Regions from separate parts of the Allorhizobium sp. GW101-3B10 genome, predicted to be linked through region 1. Evidence: predicted binding sites of a transcription regulator. Region 1 holds the regulator's gene; the other holds the start of a gene.

What was found. The regulator PhoB, encoded in region 1, activates phosphate uptake and scavenging genes when phosphate is short. The targets are predictions, from matches to a motif close to TGTCATNNANCTGTCAT.
Region 2: AC07Y0_RS02720 (YdcH family protein) is a predicted target of PhoB. The motif match lies at 1,627-1,643, and genes of this name have one in related genera.

Annotation. Positions count from the first base shown of each region.
Region 1 covers NZ_JBWKZR010000001.1:3,376,062-3,382,230, reverse strand. The annotation lists gene pstA (phosphate ABC transporter permease PstA) at 1-783, shown strand, start outside; gene pstB (phosphate ABC transporter ATP-binding protein PstB) at 799-1,614, shown strand; gene phoU (phosphate signaling complex protein PhoU) at 1,661-2,374, shown strand; gene phoB (phosphate regulon transcriptional regulator PhoB) at 2,405-3,088, shown strand; gene AC07Y0_RS16780 (GcrA family cell cycle regulator) at 3,242-3,778, opposite strand; gene AC07Y0_RS16775 (aspartate aminotransferase family protein) at 4,216-5,427, shown strand; gene argF (ornithine carbamoyltransferase) at 5,436-6,169, shown strand, end outside.
Region 2 covers NZ_JBWKZR010000001.1:588,658-594,826, forward strand. The annotation lists gene AC07Y0_RS02705 (5-(carboxyamino)imidazole ribonucleotide synthase) at 1-745, opposite strand, end outside; gene purE (5-(carboxyamino)imidazole ribonucleotide mutase) at 742-1,242, opposite strand; gene AC07Y0_RS02715 (YdcH family protein) at 1,262-1,465, opposite strand; gene AC07Y0_RS02720 (YdcH family protein) at 1,703-1,879, shown strand; gene AC07Y0_RS02725 (ArsR/SmtB family transcription factor) at 2,015-2,275, opposite strand; gene AC07Y0_RS02730 (sulfite exporter TauE/SafE family protein) at 2,355-3,122, opposite strand; gene AC07Y0_RS02735 (thiamine phosphate synthase) at 3,227-3,880, shown strand; gene AC07Y0_RS02740 (tetratricopeptide repeat protein) at 3,889-5,049, shown strand; gene AC07Y0_RS02745 (MgtC/SapB family protein) at 5,078-6,169, shown strand, end outside.

The DNA.
Region 1 (6,169 bases):
GATCGACAGATCGCCTATTTCGATGCGATGGTCGAAAAAGGCTCGATCACGCAGCCGTTCAACTGGGCTCTCTTCTTCAGTCCCGACAGCCGTTATCCCGAACTTGCGGGTCTTGCCGGCGCGATTGCGGGTTCGTTCTGGACTCTCGTCGTCTGCCTTGTCATTTCCTTGCCGGCCGGCATCGCAGCCGCGATCTATCTTGAGGAATTTGCGCCGAAGAACCGCTTCACCGACCTGATTGAGGTGAACATCAACAACCTCGCCGCCGTTCCCTCGATCATTTTCGGTCTGCTCGGCCTGGCGGTCTTCCTCGGATGGTTCGGTCTGCCGCGTTCGGCGCCGCTGGTCGGCGGCCTCGTCCTGTCGCTGATGACGCTCCCCACGCTCATCATCACGACCCGCAACTCGCTGAAATCTGTGCCCTCGTCCATCCGCGAAGCCGCGCTCGGCATTGGTGCGTCGAAGCACGAGGCGATCTTCCACCACATTCTGCCGCTTGCCATGCCGGCCATCATGACAGGTACGATCATTTCCCTGGCGCGCGCGCTCGGCGAAACCGCTCCGTTGCTTCTGATCGGCATGAATGCTTTCATCACCTCGGAACCAGGCGGCGTCATGGATGCTGCGACTGCCCTTCCGACCCAGATCTACATCTGGGCGGACAGCCCCGAGCGCGGCTTCGTGGCGCGCACCTCGGCGGCCATTCTGGTTCTTCTTGGGTTCCTGATCGTGATGAACGGGATAGCGATCTATTTGCGTCAACGCTTCGAGCGGCGCTGGTAACGGGAGCCAAGAGAGATGAACATATTGTCCGACGCAGCGGTTGAGAAGGCACTGGAACAGAAGATGACCGAAGTTGACTACAAGATGATCGGCCAAGACGTGTCGGTGTACTATGGCGAGAAGCGTGCGCTTTTTGACGTCAATCTGAACGTTCGCAAGAACACCGTGACGGCGCTCATCGGTCCGTCCGGCTGTGGCAAGTCTACCTTCCTGCGGTGCCTGAACCGGATGAACGACACGATCGACGGCTGCCGGGTCACCGGCAAGATCACACTGGATGGCGGGGACATTTACGACCCGTCCATCGACGTCGTCGAACTGCGCGCCCGCGTCGGCATGGTCTTCCAGAAGCCGAACCCGTTCCCGAAATCGATCTACGAGAACATCGCCTACGGCCCGCGCATCCATGGCCTCGCCCGCTCCAAGGCCGATCTCGACCAGGTCGTCGAAAGCAGCCTGCTCAAGGCCGGCCTGTGGAACGAAGTGAAGGATCGGCTGCAGGAGTCCGGCACCGGTCTCTCCGGCGGCCAGCAGCAGCGCCTTTGCATCGCCCGTGCCGTCGCCGTGAGCCCTGAAGTCATCCTGATGGACGAACCCTGCTCGGCGCTCGACCCGATCGCCACCGCCAAGGTCGAGGAACTGATCCACGAGTTGCGCGCCAATTTCACCATCGTCATCGTCACCCACTCGATGCAGCAGGCCGCCCGCGTGTCGCAGCGCACCGCGATGTTCCACCTCGGCCTGCTGGTCGAGGAAAACGACACGGACAAGATGTTCACCAATCCGGACGATCAGCGCACCCAGGACTATATCATGGGCCGCTTCGGCTGAGCCGGCGCTTCCATCCGAGCGGACACCAAATTCAAGGACAACGAACATGTCGGCATCGCATATCTACACCGCCTATGACGAAGAACTGAAATACCTGATGCGCCGCATCACCGAGATGGGCGGCCTTGCCGAACAGATGGTCGCCGACAGTGTGCGGGCGCTGGTCAACTCCGACGCGGCGCTGGCGCAGAAGGTCATTTCCGATGACGTGATCATGGATGCGGCCGAGCGCGAGATCGGCGACAAGGCGATCATCACCATCGCCCGCCGCCAACCGGTCGCCGCCGACCTTCGCGAGATCATCGGCGCGCTGCGCATCGCCAACGACCTGGAACGCGTCGGCGACCTCGGCAAGAGCAATGCCAAGCGCGTCATGGCCATCCAGGCGACCGGCGTGCCGCGCAAGCTGGCCCGTGGCCTCGAACACCTCAGCGAACTGGCCCTGATCCAGCTCAAGGAAGTGCTCGACGTCTACACGACGCGCTCCGCCGAAAAGGCCAAGTCGATCCGCGACCGCGACGAGGAAATCGACGCCATGTACACCTCGCTGTTCCGCGAGCTGTTGACCTACATGATGGAAGATCCGCGCAACATCACCAGTTGCACCCATCTGCTGTTCTGCGCCAAGAACATCGAGCGCATCGGCGACCATGCCACCAACATCGCCGAGACCATCTACTACATGGCCACGGGCGACCAGCCCGAAGGAGAGCGTCCGAAGGACGACCTGACCTCCTCCTTCGGTGCCATCACCGAATAATCCGGCTGCATCGAGAGGTTATCGACCGACATGCTTCCCAAAATCGCCGTCGTCGAGGACGAGGAAGCCCTCAGCGTCCTGCTCCGCTACAATCTGGAGGCTGAAGGCTACGAGGTTGAAACGATCCTGCGCGGGGACGAGGCGGAGCTTCGCCTGCAGGAACGCGTTCCCGACCTGCTGATCCTCGACTGGATGCTGCCCGGCGTGTCCGGCATCGAGCTTTGCCGCCGTCTGCGCATGCGCCCCGAAACCGAGCGCCTGCCGATCATCATGCTGACGGCGCGCGGCGAGGAGAGCGAGCGGGTCCGCGGGCTCGCCACCGGCGCCGACGACTATGTCGTCAAGCCGTTCTCGACGCCGGAGCTGATGGCCCGCGTCAAGGCCATGCTGCGCCGTGCCCGCCCGGAAGTGCTCTCCAGCGTCCTGCGCTGCGGCGATATCGAGCTGGACAGGGAAACCCATCGCGTTCACCGCAAGAGCCGCGAAGTGCGCCTCGGCCCGACCGAATTCCGCCTGCTGGAGTTCCTCATGGCTTCGCCTGGCCGTGTCTACTCACGTTCGCAGCTGCTGGACGGAGTCTGGGGCCACGACATCTATGTCGACGAGCGCACGGTCGACGTGCATGTTGGACGGCTGCGCAAGGCGCTCAACTTCTCCAACCTGCAGGACGTCATCCGCACGGTCCGCGGCGCGGGCTATTCGATGGAAGCCTGAAGGGCGCAGTCGATCCCAACGGACAAACAGAAAACGGGCCCGCGTGGCCCGTTTTTCGTATCCGCCGGCATCAGATGGCCGGCCAATGGGTCGTGTCTCGCGACAGGGCCAAGTCCGGGCGGCAGGCCGCCCGGCACTTCTGTCCGATCCGCCTTAGCGGGCTGCCGCGTTCGCTGCCTTGCGGCGCTCGCCGACCGGCTGATAGGCCAGCTTGGCGTGATAGCCGCAATAGGGCGAAGTATCCGCGGATTCGCAGCCGCAGAAGTGGAAGTCGTCCTTCATCGGGTCGCCGATCGGCCACTTGCAGGTGCGTTCGGTGAGTTCGGTCAGCGCCAGCTTGCGCGAAATCGGCAGGACGACGCCACGGCTCGGGGCGACTGCGATCTCCTCGATGCCGTCGATTTCGATCTCTTCCTTGAGCATGTTGGTGCCCGAGGCGCGGGCGACGGTGCGGGTCGTGACGCGCGACGCGAAGGTCGTGGCGCGCGGTGCAGCCGCCGGGCGCTTGGCTGCCCGCGTCGCAGCCGAGCTGCCGCCGGCCTTGGCGCGGCCCGGAAGGTTCAGTCGGTGAACCTTGCCGATGACGGCATTGCGGCTCACACCGCCCAGTTGTGCTGCGATCTGGCTCGCGCTCAAGCCTTCCGACCAAAGTCGCTTGAGTTTTTCCACGCGCTCATCTGTCCAATTCATGCCGTTATCTCTCCGCCGCTCGCGATTTGTGATGGCAGAATCGCTCACCGTTGCTTCGGAAGGATCCGAAACAAACTCGCCTCGATACTGTCGGTGACTGGTTCCGCCGCATGCAGTTTCTTTATTGACTATTAACCTAGTGCCGGGCTGACTCCGTGACAAGAGTCGGTCGAATCATCGCGAATCGATTCTGGAGTTTTCCCCAACTTGCTACCCTGGCGCGTCGCGGCCGCTCGCGTGGTCAAACGACGCGGTCTTGCTCCCGGCATGGTCGAAAATTCAGGCGCGCCGCGCTGTTTCGTTGACAGGCAAGGTCGAAATGTCGATAGTGCCCCCGCCGCCGCAAGGCGGCATTTTTGATTTTTCAAGGCACCGTTCGCCGGGAGATCAAAAGCGTCCGTCGTCCCGTCAAGCCCTCCCGAAGGAGTGTTTTCATCATGGCAGAAGCCTCTCCCCTCTATCAGACCTATATGCGCGCGCCCTTGCGGTTCGAGCGAGGCGAGGGTGTGTGGCTGGTGACCGAGGGTGGCGAACGCTATCTCGACTTTGCGGCCGGTGTCGCGGTCAATTCGCTCGGCCATGCCCATCCGCACCTGATCGAGGCGCTGACGACGCAGGCCGGCAAGGTCTGGCATCTCTCGAACCTCTATGACGTCCCCGGCCAGGAGACGCTCGGCCGCCGGCTGACCGAAGCGACCTTCGCCGATCGCGTCTTCTTCACCAATTCTGGCGCCGAGGCGCTGGAATGCGCGATCAAGACGGCGCGCCGCTATCAGTTCGTCAAGGGCCATCCCGAGCGCTTCCACATCATCACCTTCGAGGGCGCCTTCCACGGCCGCACCATCGCGACCATCGCCGCCGGCGGCCAGGAGAAATATCTCGAGGGCTTCGGCCCGAAGGCGCCCGGCTTCGACCAGGTGCCCTTCGGCGATCTCGATGCCGTCAAGGCGGCCATCACCGATCAGACGGCCGCGATCCTGATCGAGCCGGTACAGGGCGAGGGCGGCCTGCGCACCGCGTCGAACGAATTCCTCCGGGCGCTCCGCCAGATCTGCGACGAGAACGAACTGCTGCTCGTGCTGGACGAGGTCCAGTGCGGCGTCGGCCGGACCGGCAAGCTGTTCGCCCACGAATGGGCCGGCATTACCCCGGACATCATGGCGGTCGCCAAGGGCATCGGCGGCGGCTTTCCGCTCGGCGCTTGCCTCGCGACAGAAGAGGCCGCCTCCGGCATGAAGGCCGGCACTCATGGCTCGACCTATGGCGGCAATCCGCTCGCCATGGCCGTCGGCAATGCCGTGCTCGACGTCGTGCTGGCCGACGGTTTCCTCGACCACGTCCGCGAAGTGGCGTTGATCTTCCGCCAGGGTCTCGCTTCGCTGAAGGACCGTTATCCCGATATCATCGAGGAGATCCGCGGCGAAGGCCTTATGCTCGGCATCAAGGCCAAGGTGCCCAACACCGACCTGCTGATGGCGATGCGCGAGGAGCATGTGCTGGGTGTTCCTGCCGGCGACAACGTCATCCGTCTCCTGCCGCCGCTCATCGTCACCGTCGAAGAGGCCCGCGAAGGGTTGAAGCGCATCGAACAGGCGGCCGAGCACCTGCAGGGCAAGCTCGCAGCGGCGTCATCGAACCAGGGCAGGTAAGCAAAGACATGGCATCTCCGAAGCATTTTCTCGATCTCTCCGCCATGACGGCGCCCGACCTCCGGCTGATCCTGGAGGACGCCAAGACGCGCAAGCAGTCGACCAAGGCCGGCACCGCCGAAAAGCCGCTTTCCGGCAAGATGCTGGCGATGATCTTCGAAAAGCCGTCGACGCGCACCCGCGTCTCCTTCGACGTCGGCATGCGCCAGCTCGGCGGCGAGACGCTGTTCCTGTCCGGCACCGAAATGCAGCTCGGCCGCGCCGAAACGATCGGCGACACGGCCAAGGTCCTGTCGCGCTATGTCGACGCGATCATGATCCGCACCACCGACCACTCGCGTCTGCTGGAAATGGCCGAGTATGCCACCGTGCCGGTGATCAATGCGCTCACCGACAGCACCCATCCCTGCCAGATCATGGCCGACGTGATGACCTTCGAGGAGCATCGCGGCCCCATCAAGGGCAAGACCATCGCCTGGACCGGCGACGGCAACAATGTTCTGCATTCGCTGGTCGAGGGCTCGGCCCGGTTCGGCTACCGCATGAACATGGCCGTGCCGCTCGGTTCCGAGCCGGACGACAAGATCCTCAACTGGGCGCGCAACAATGGCGGCGAGATCATGCTGTGCCATGACGCGGACCGCGCCGTGGACGGTGCCGACGTGGTGGTGACCGATACCTGGATCTCCATGAACCAGGAGCACAAGGCGCGTGGCCACAATGTCTTCCAGCCGTTCCAGGT
Region 2 (6,169 bases), 2.8 Mb from region 1:
CCACCACGCCGACATAATCGAGGGCGGCCAGAAGCTTGCTGGCCGATTCGCGCGCGGCCGCAGCCGTTGTTGCGCCGATTCGCGCCGGCAGGGTCGAGGTGTCGAGAATGCCGTCGCGATGGACGTTCTCAGCGGGGTCGTAGGCGGCGACCGTCCCATCGATGGCGCGCGCCGCGATGATCGAGATCTCGCGCTCGAAGGGCACGAAGCTTTCGAGAATCAGCGGCACGTTGCCGAGCGCGGAAAACGCGCCTTCCGGGCTGTCGGCAGGGGAGCGGAAGACCCGCTGTCCCTTGCCGTCATAGCCGAGGCGGCGGGTCTTCAGCACGCCGTGTCCGCCGAAATCGGCAAGGGCGGCTTCCAGCGCTTCCTGGCTGTCCACGGGGTGAAAGCGCGCGGTCGGGATACCGCAATCGTTCAGGAAGCGCTTTTCCGTCAGCCGATCCTGGGCGACTTCCAGCGCGCGCGGCGGCGGATAGACCGGCACGTTGCGGGCGAGCGTTTCCGCAGCCTCGACCGGCACGTTCTCGAATTCGTAGGTGACGATGTCGCAGGCCGCTGCGAGCTCGGCGAGCGCCAGCGGATCGGCGTAGGCTGCGGTGATCTGGCTGTTGGCGACCTGGGCCGCGGGGCAGCCGGCCTGCGGCTCGAGGATCACGGTGCGGAAGTTCAGGCGTGCGGCGGCCATGGCGAGCATGCGGCCGAGCTGTCCGCCGCCGATGATGCCGATCGTGCGGGCGCTCATGGGGTTTCGTCCATCGGGTATTCGGCAACCGCGGCGCTCTGGCGCGCGCGCCATTCGTCGAGCCGTTCGGCGAGATCCTCGTCATGCAGGGCGAGCACGGCGGCCGCGAGCAGCGCGGCATTGACGGCACCGGCCTTGCCGATGGCAAGCGTGCCCACCGGAATGCCGGCCGGCATCTGAACGATGGAGAGCAGGCTGTCCTGACCGGAAAGCGCCTTCGACTGGACCGGAACGCCGAAGACCGGCAGCGGTGTCATGGCGGCGGTCATGCCCGGAAGATGGGCCGCGCCGCCGGCACCGGCGATGATGACCTGGAAACCCTCGTCGCGGGCGCCCTTGGCGAAGGCGACCAGGCGGTCGGGGGTCCTGTGGGCCGAGACGATGCGCGCCTCGTAGCCGACGCCCAGCACGTCCAGCGTATCGGCGGCGTTCTTCATGGTTTCCCAGTCGGACTGGCTGCCCATGATGATGGCGACGGGCGGGCGTTCTTCGGTCATCGTGGCGGTCCTTGCCTGTTCACGCGATGATGTCGGGGATGATCTGGTCCTCAAGGGAAGTCAACTTGTCCTTGATTCCCAGTTTCTTCTTCTTCATCCGCTGGATTCTCAAGGCGTCGCAGCCGGTGACGATCATGGCATTGATGGCGGCGTCATAGTCTTCGTGCTCCTGCCGAAGCCGCGCGAGCGCCAGCCGAATGTCCGCCTGTTCCTGATCGGCCATTAGTGTGTCCCCATTCTCGCTTTCAACGTATCCATTTTGTGGGATGCGTCCAAGATTCGCGCAAGCTCCTATCACCAAATACTGGTAACGGGAAGTTATCCCTGTCAGCGAATTTGCCGCGCTTTCTCCCCGATTTCGCCTTCGACAAAACCCATTCTTCGTGTCACATTACTTTCGCAAAGCCTGAGACTCCAGCGTTGTGAGGGCTGGAGGTAGGCGAAAGGAAGGACGTGTCAAATGACCATGCAGGCTCATCTTGAATCGCTCGAAAAGAAGCACGGTGCTCTTGAGGAGAAGCTCCATACCGCTCTTACGTCTCCCTCCATCAACGACCAGCACATCGCCGAACTCAAGCGGCTCAAGTTGCGTATCAAGGACGAAATGGAACGCCTCAGGGCGTCGACCAGACACTGATTTTCCCATGCACGCCGGCTGGAGATCGCCTCAAGGCAGATTGCGGCCGACGGAACATCCACTGAGATATCATGAGATCAACGCCCCGGAAACCAGAACGGTTTTCGGGGCTTCTTTTTGCCTAGGCGGGTGAGGTTACGACCAGAACTGGTCAAGCCACATGTTGAGGCGGTCGAAGCCCGGGCGGTTGACCGAGTAGATCCGCCGCGTTCCCTCCGACGTCACCGTCACGAGATTGCAGTCGAGCAGGGCCTTGAGGTGCTGGGAGACCGCGGGTCTGCTGATCGGCAGACCGCTTGCCAGTTCGTTGACCGTTGTGGGCGCGCGCCGCAACACCTCCAGCAGGTGCCGGCGGTGCGGGTCGGCGATCGCGACGAAAGGGTCCAGGTTCGACATAGGTTCAGATTACGTCAATCTCGGGGTTCCGGCAAGCGCATTGTGCGGTGCAGCAAACGCCGCGCGCCGGACTGTTTGCCTATAGTCCGGTGACCCCGTCATAGAGCAGCTTGCTGCCGGCGATCAGCACCATGCCGTACATCAGCGGGTAGAAAAGGGCAGGCTTCAGATAGTGCACGAGCCGGGCGCCGATGAGGGTGGAAACGAGCGCGATCGGCAGAAGCGTCGCCGACAGTGTCAGGTTTGCGGCGCCCAGTTCCCCGAGCGCGAAGTATGGCAGCACCTTGACCGCATTCATGATGGCGAAGAAGCGGGTGCTGGTGCCGGTATAGGCAAGCGGATCGAGGCGCAGTGGCAGGGTGTAGATCTGGAACGGCGGGCCGCCGGCATGGGCGACGAAGCTGCCATAGCCGGACAGCGTGCCCCACAGGGTCGCGGCCACGGGTCGCTCGGGTGCAGCGGCGGGCGTCGCCTTCGGGGTCTTGCGGGCCGCTTCGATGAAATAGCGCAGGGCGAACAGCAGGGAGATGCCGCCGAGCAGCAGGCGCATGACGTTGACCGAAACATAGGCGGACGTCGCCCAGCCGATCGCGATGCCGAGAATGCCGCCGGGCAGCATGGCGAGTAGGGTAGGGCGGTTGTTGTGGCGCCGCCAGGCCCAAAGCGCCACCGCATCCATCACCAGCAGGATGGGCAGGAAGATCGCTGCCGCCTGCATCGGCGGCACGACCATGGCGAGCAAGGGCACGCCGATCAGGGCGAAGGCTCCGCCCAGGCCGCCTTTCGACAGGCCGACGAGAGCCACCGCGGGAATGGCCGCGGCATAGAACAGCAGATCGGGACTCATTTGTTTCGGTTGATCCTTTCGAAGGACCGGTCTATCGGATTTACTCACGCAAAACGAGGGAGGAACGCGGAGAAAGCTGCGTCCTTCCGGAAACGGATCCACTCATGACCAGTCCCGAAGATCGCTGCCGTCTCGTCCTGATCGTTCCCGACATCGCCGGCGCCGAGGAAAAGGCGCGCGTGGTCGGCGATGCGCTGAAGGGCGGCGACGTCGCGTCGGTCATCATCCCGCAATACGGCCTCGATGACGCGGCCTTCCAGAAGCATGCCGAACTGCTCGTGCCGCTCATCCAGGATGCCGGGGCCGCCGCGCTCGTCGTCGACAACAGCCGGGTTGCCGGACGGGCAAAGGCCGACGGCCTGCATATCAGCGGCAATGCGGCAGCACTTGCGGATGCGAAAGAGAAGCACGCGCCGAAGATGATCGTCGGTGGCGGCAATGCCATGGACCGGCACCATGCGCTGGAGATCGGCGAGGTGCAGCCCGACTATATCTTCTTCGGCAAGCTCGACGGCGACATCAAGCCGGAGGCGCATTCGAAGAACCTCGCGCTCGGCGAATGGTGGTCGTCGATGATCGCTATCCCCAGCATCGTCATGGGCGGACAGGATCCGGCATCCGCGCTTGCCGTCGCCGAAGCCGGCGTCGAATTCGTGGCGCTGCGCGAGGCGGTCTTTGCCGATCCGGCCCTTGCTGCGACGGTCGTCGCGCGGGTGAATGCCGAGCTTGACGAAAAAGCGCCACGGTTTGAAGATTGATACGCATCATGCGCTCCAGTCTTTTCCATCGGCCCGTGCTGTTCGCTCTTGCTGCGTGCCTCGCAGCCACCGTCGCCGTGCCGGATTCCCCGCATGCGCAGCAGGCCTTCGATCGTCCGCCGATGCGGCCGCTCGCGCCATCCGACGTGCGGGTTCTGGAGCGCGGGGACCAGCCGGCGGGGGCGGACGGAACGCTCGACCGGAGCGCGCGACCGGGTTCCGAGGCTGCGGAAAAGCGGGAAGCGGCGGAAGGCGAGAAGGAGCCGCAAGGCATCAACATCTACGCCCGGATGGGGGCTCCCCTTCCGGAGCTGCCGCCTGAGCCGGAATACAAGGGGAAAGTCGACGAGGCCTATGGTGCCTTCCAGCGGGGCTTCTTCCTGACGGCGGTCGACAAGGCGTTACCGCGCGCCCAGCTCGGCGATCCCGCGGCACAGACCCTGCTTGCCGAGCTGATGGACCGTGGGCTCGGCATCAAGAAGGACGTGAAGGGCGCGGCCTTCTGGTACGGCCAGGCGGCCGCCGGCGGCGATCCGGCCGCCATGTTCAAGTACGCAATGCTCTTGATGGAAGGCAAGGTCGTCCCGCACGACAAGGCCAAGGCCGACGAATATATGCGCAAGGCGGCGGACGCAGGAAACGGCTCGGCGCAGTTTAACTGGGCACAGACCCTGGTTGCCGACAATCGCGGTCCCAAGGGTCTCTCCCTGGCTTTGCCCTATTATGAGAAGGCGGCCGAGGGCGGTATCGCCGATGCGCAATATGCGGTGGCGCAGATCTACGAATCGCTGAAGGACCTGCCCCAGGAGAAGCGCAGCAAGGCGCGCTACTGGCTCGAACGGTCGGCGAAGGCAGGCTTCGACACCGCCCAGCTCGACATCGGCATCTGGCTGGTCAACGGCATCGCCGGCGAACGCAACTATGACGAAGGCTTCCGGTGGCTGAACACCGCCGCCAATCGCGGCAATGTCATCGCACAGAATCGGATCGCCCATCTCTATGTCAACGCGCTCGGCACGCGCCCCGACCCGATCGAGGCGGCCAAGTGGTACGTCCTGTCGCGGCGGGCCGGGCTGAAGGATCCGGCGCTCGAAGATTTTTATCTCGGTCTGACCGACGAAGAGCAGAAGAAGGCGATCGACGCGGCGAACAAGTTCCGGCGCGGCTGACGGCGGCCGCAGGCGCAAGGGGGTGGGTGTGGACCATGTCGAACTCTACCAACGCCTCGGACTGGCGATCGCCATCGGCGCGGCCGTCGGGGTCGAGCGCCACTGGCGCGAAAAGGACGCGCCAGAGGGCGCGCGTACGGCCGGCATTCGCACCTTCACCATGTTCGGCATGGCCGGCGGGGTTGCCGGACTGATCGAAAAAAGCTTCGGCGTCGCGTCGGCCTATCCGGGTATCGCGCTCACCGGCTTCCTGATCGCCATCGCCACTGTCATGGCCGTCTTCGAAATGCGCGAGGCGATTGCCGAGAAATCCTACAGCGTCACATCCGTCATCGCCGCCATCCTGACCTTTGGGCTCGGCGCGCTTGCGGCGCTGGGCGACATGGCGCTTGCCTCGGCCGGGGGGGCTGCGCTGATCGCCATCCTGGCGAGCCGGGAATTCCTCCACGCGGCGATCCGGCGCCTGCAATGGATCGAACTGCGCTCGGCGGTCATCCTGCTTGCCATGACCTTCGTGCTGCTGCCGATCATCCCCGATACGCCGTACGGGCCGTTCGGCGGGGTGTCGCCGAAGAGCATCGTCCTGCTCGTCATCATGCTCGCCTCGATCTCCTTTGCCGGTTATGTCGCGGTCAGGATGCTCGGCGCGATCCGTGGCGACGTCCTGGCCGGCGCGATCGGCGGCCTGGTCTCCTCGACCGGCACCACCGTCGCCTTTGCCCGCCGCAGCCGCGCCGGCGAGGCGGGGCTGACGCTGATTGCGGGCGCGATCAGCGCCGGCGCGGTGTCGCTGCTGCGCACGGCGCTGCTGGTCGCAACGCTTGCACCCGCACTGCTGGCGGCGCTTCTGTGGCCGCTGATTGCCGCCGCTTTCGTTCTGGTGCTCTATGCGCTGGTGCTCGCCAGGCAGCACGTTTCGAGCGGGGGTCAGGGCATTCCGGCCAATCCGTTCGAACTCGCAGCCGTTGCGAAGATGGCCCTGCTTCTGGCAGGCGTCGCCTTTCTGGCGCGTGCCGCGACCCAGCAGTTCGGCGATGCCGGCCTGATCTTCGCCTCTGCGCTTTCCGCCCTTGCCGACGTCGATGCCGCAACCGTCACGGTGGCGGGCCTGCTGCCGACG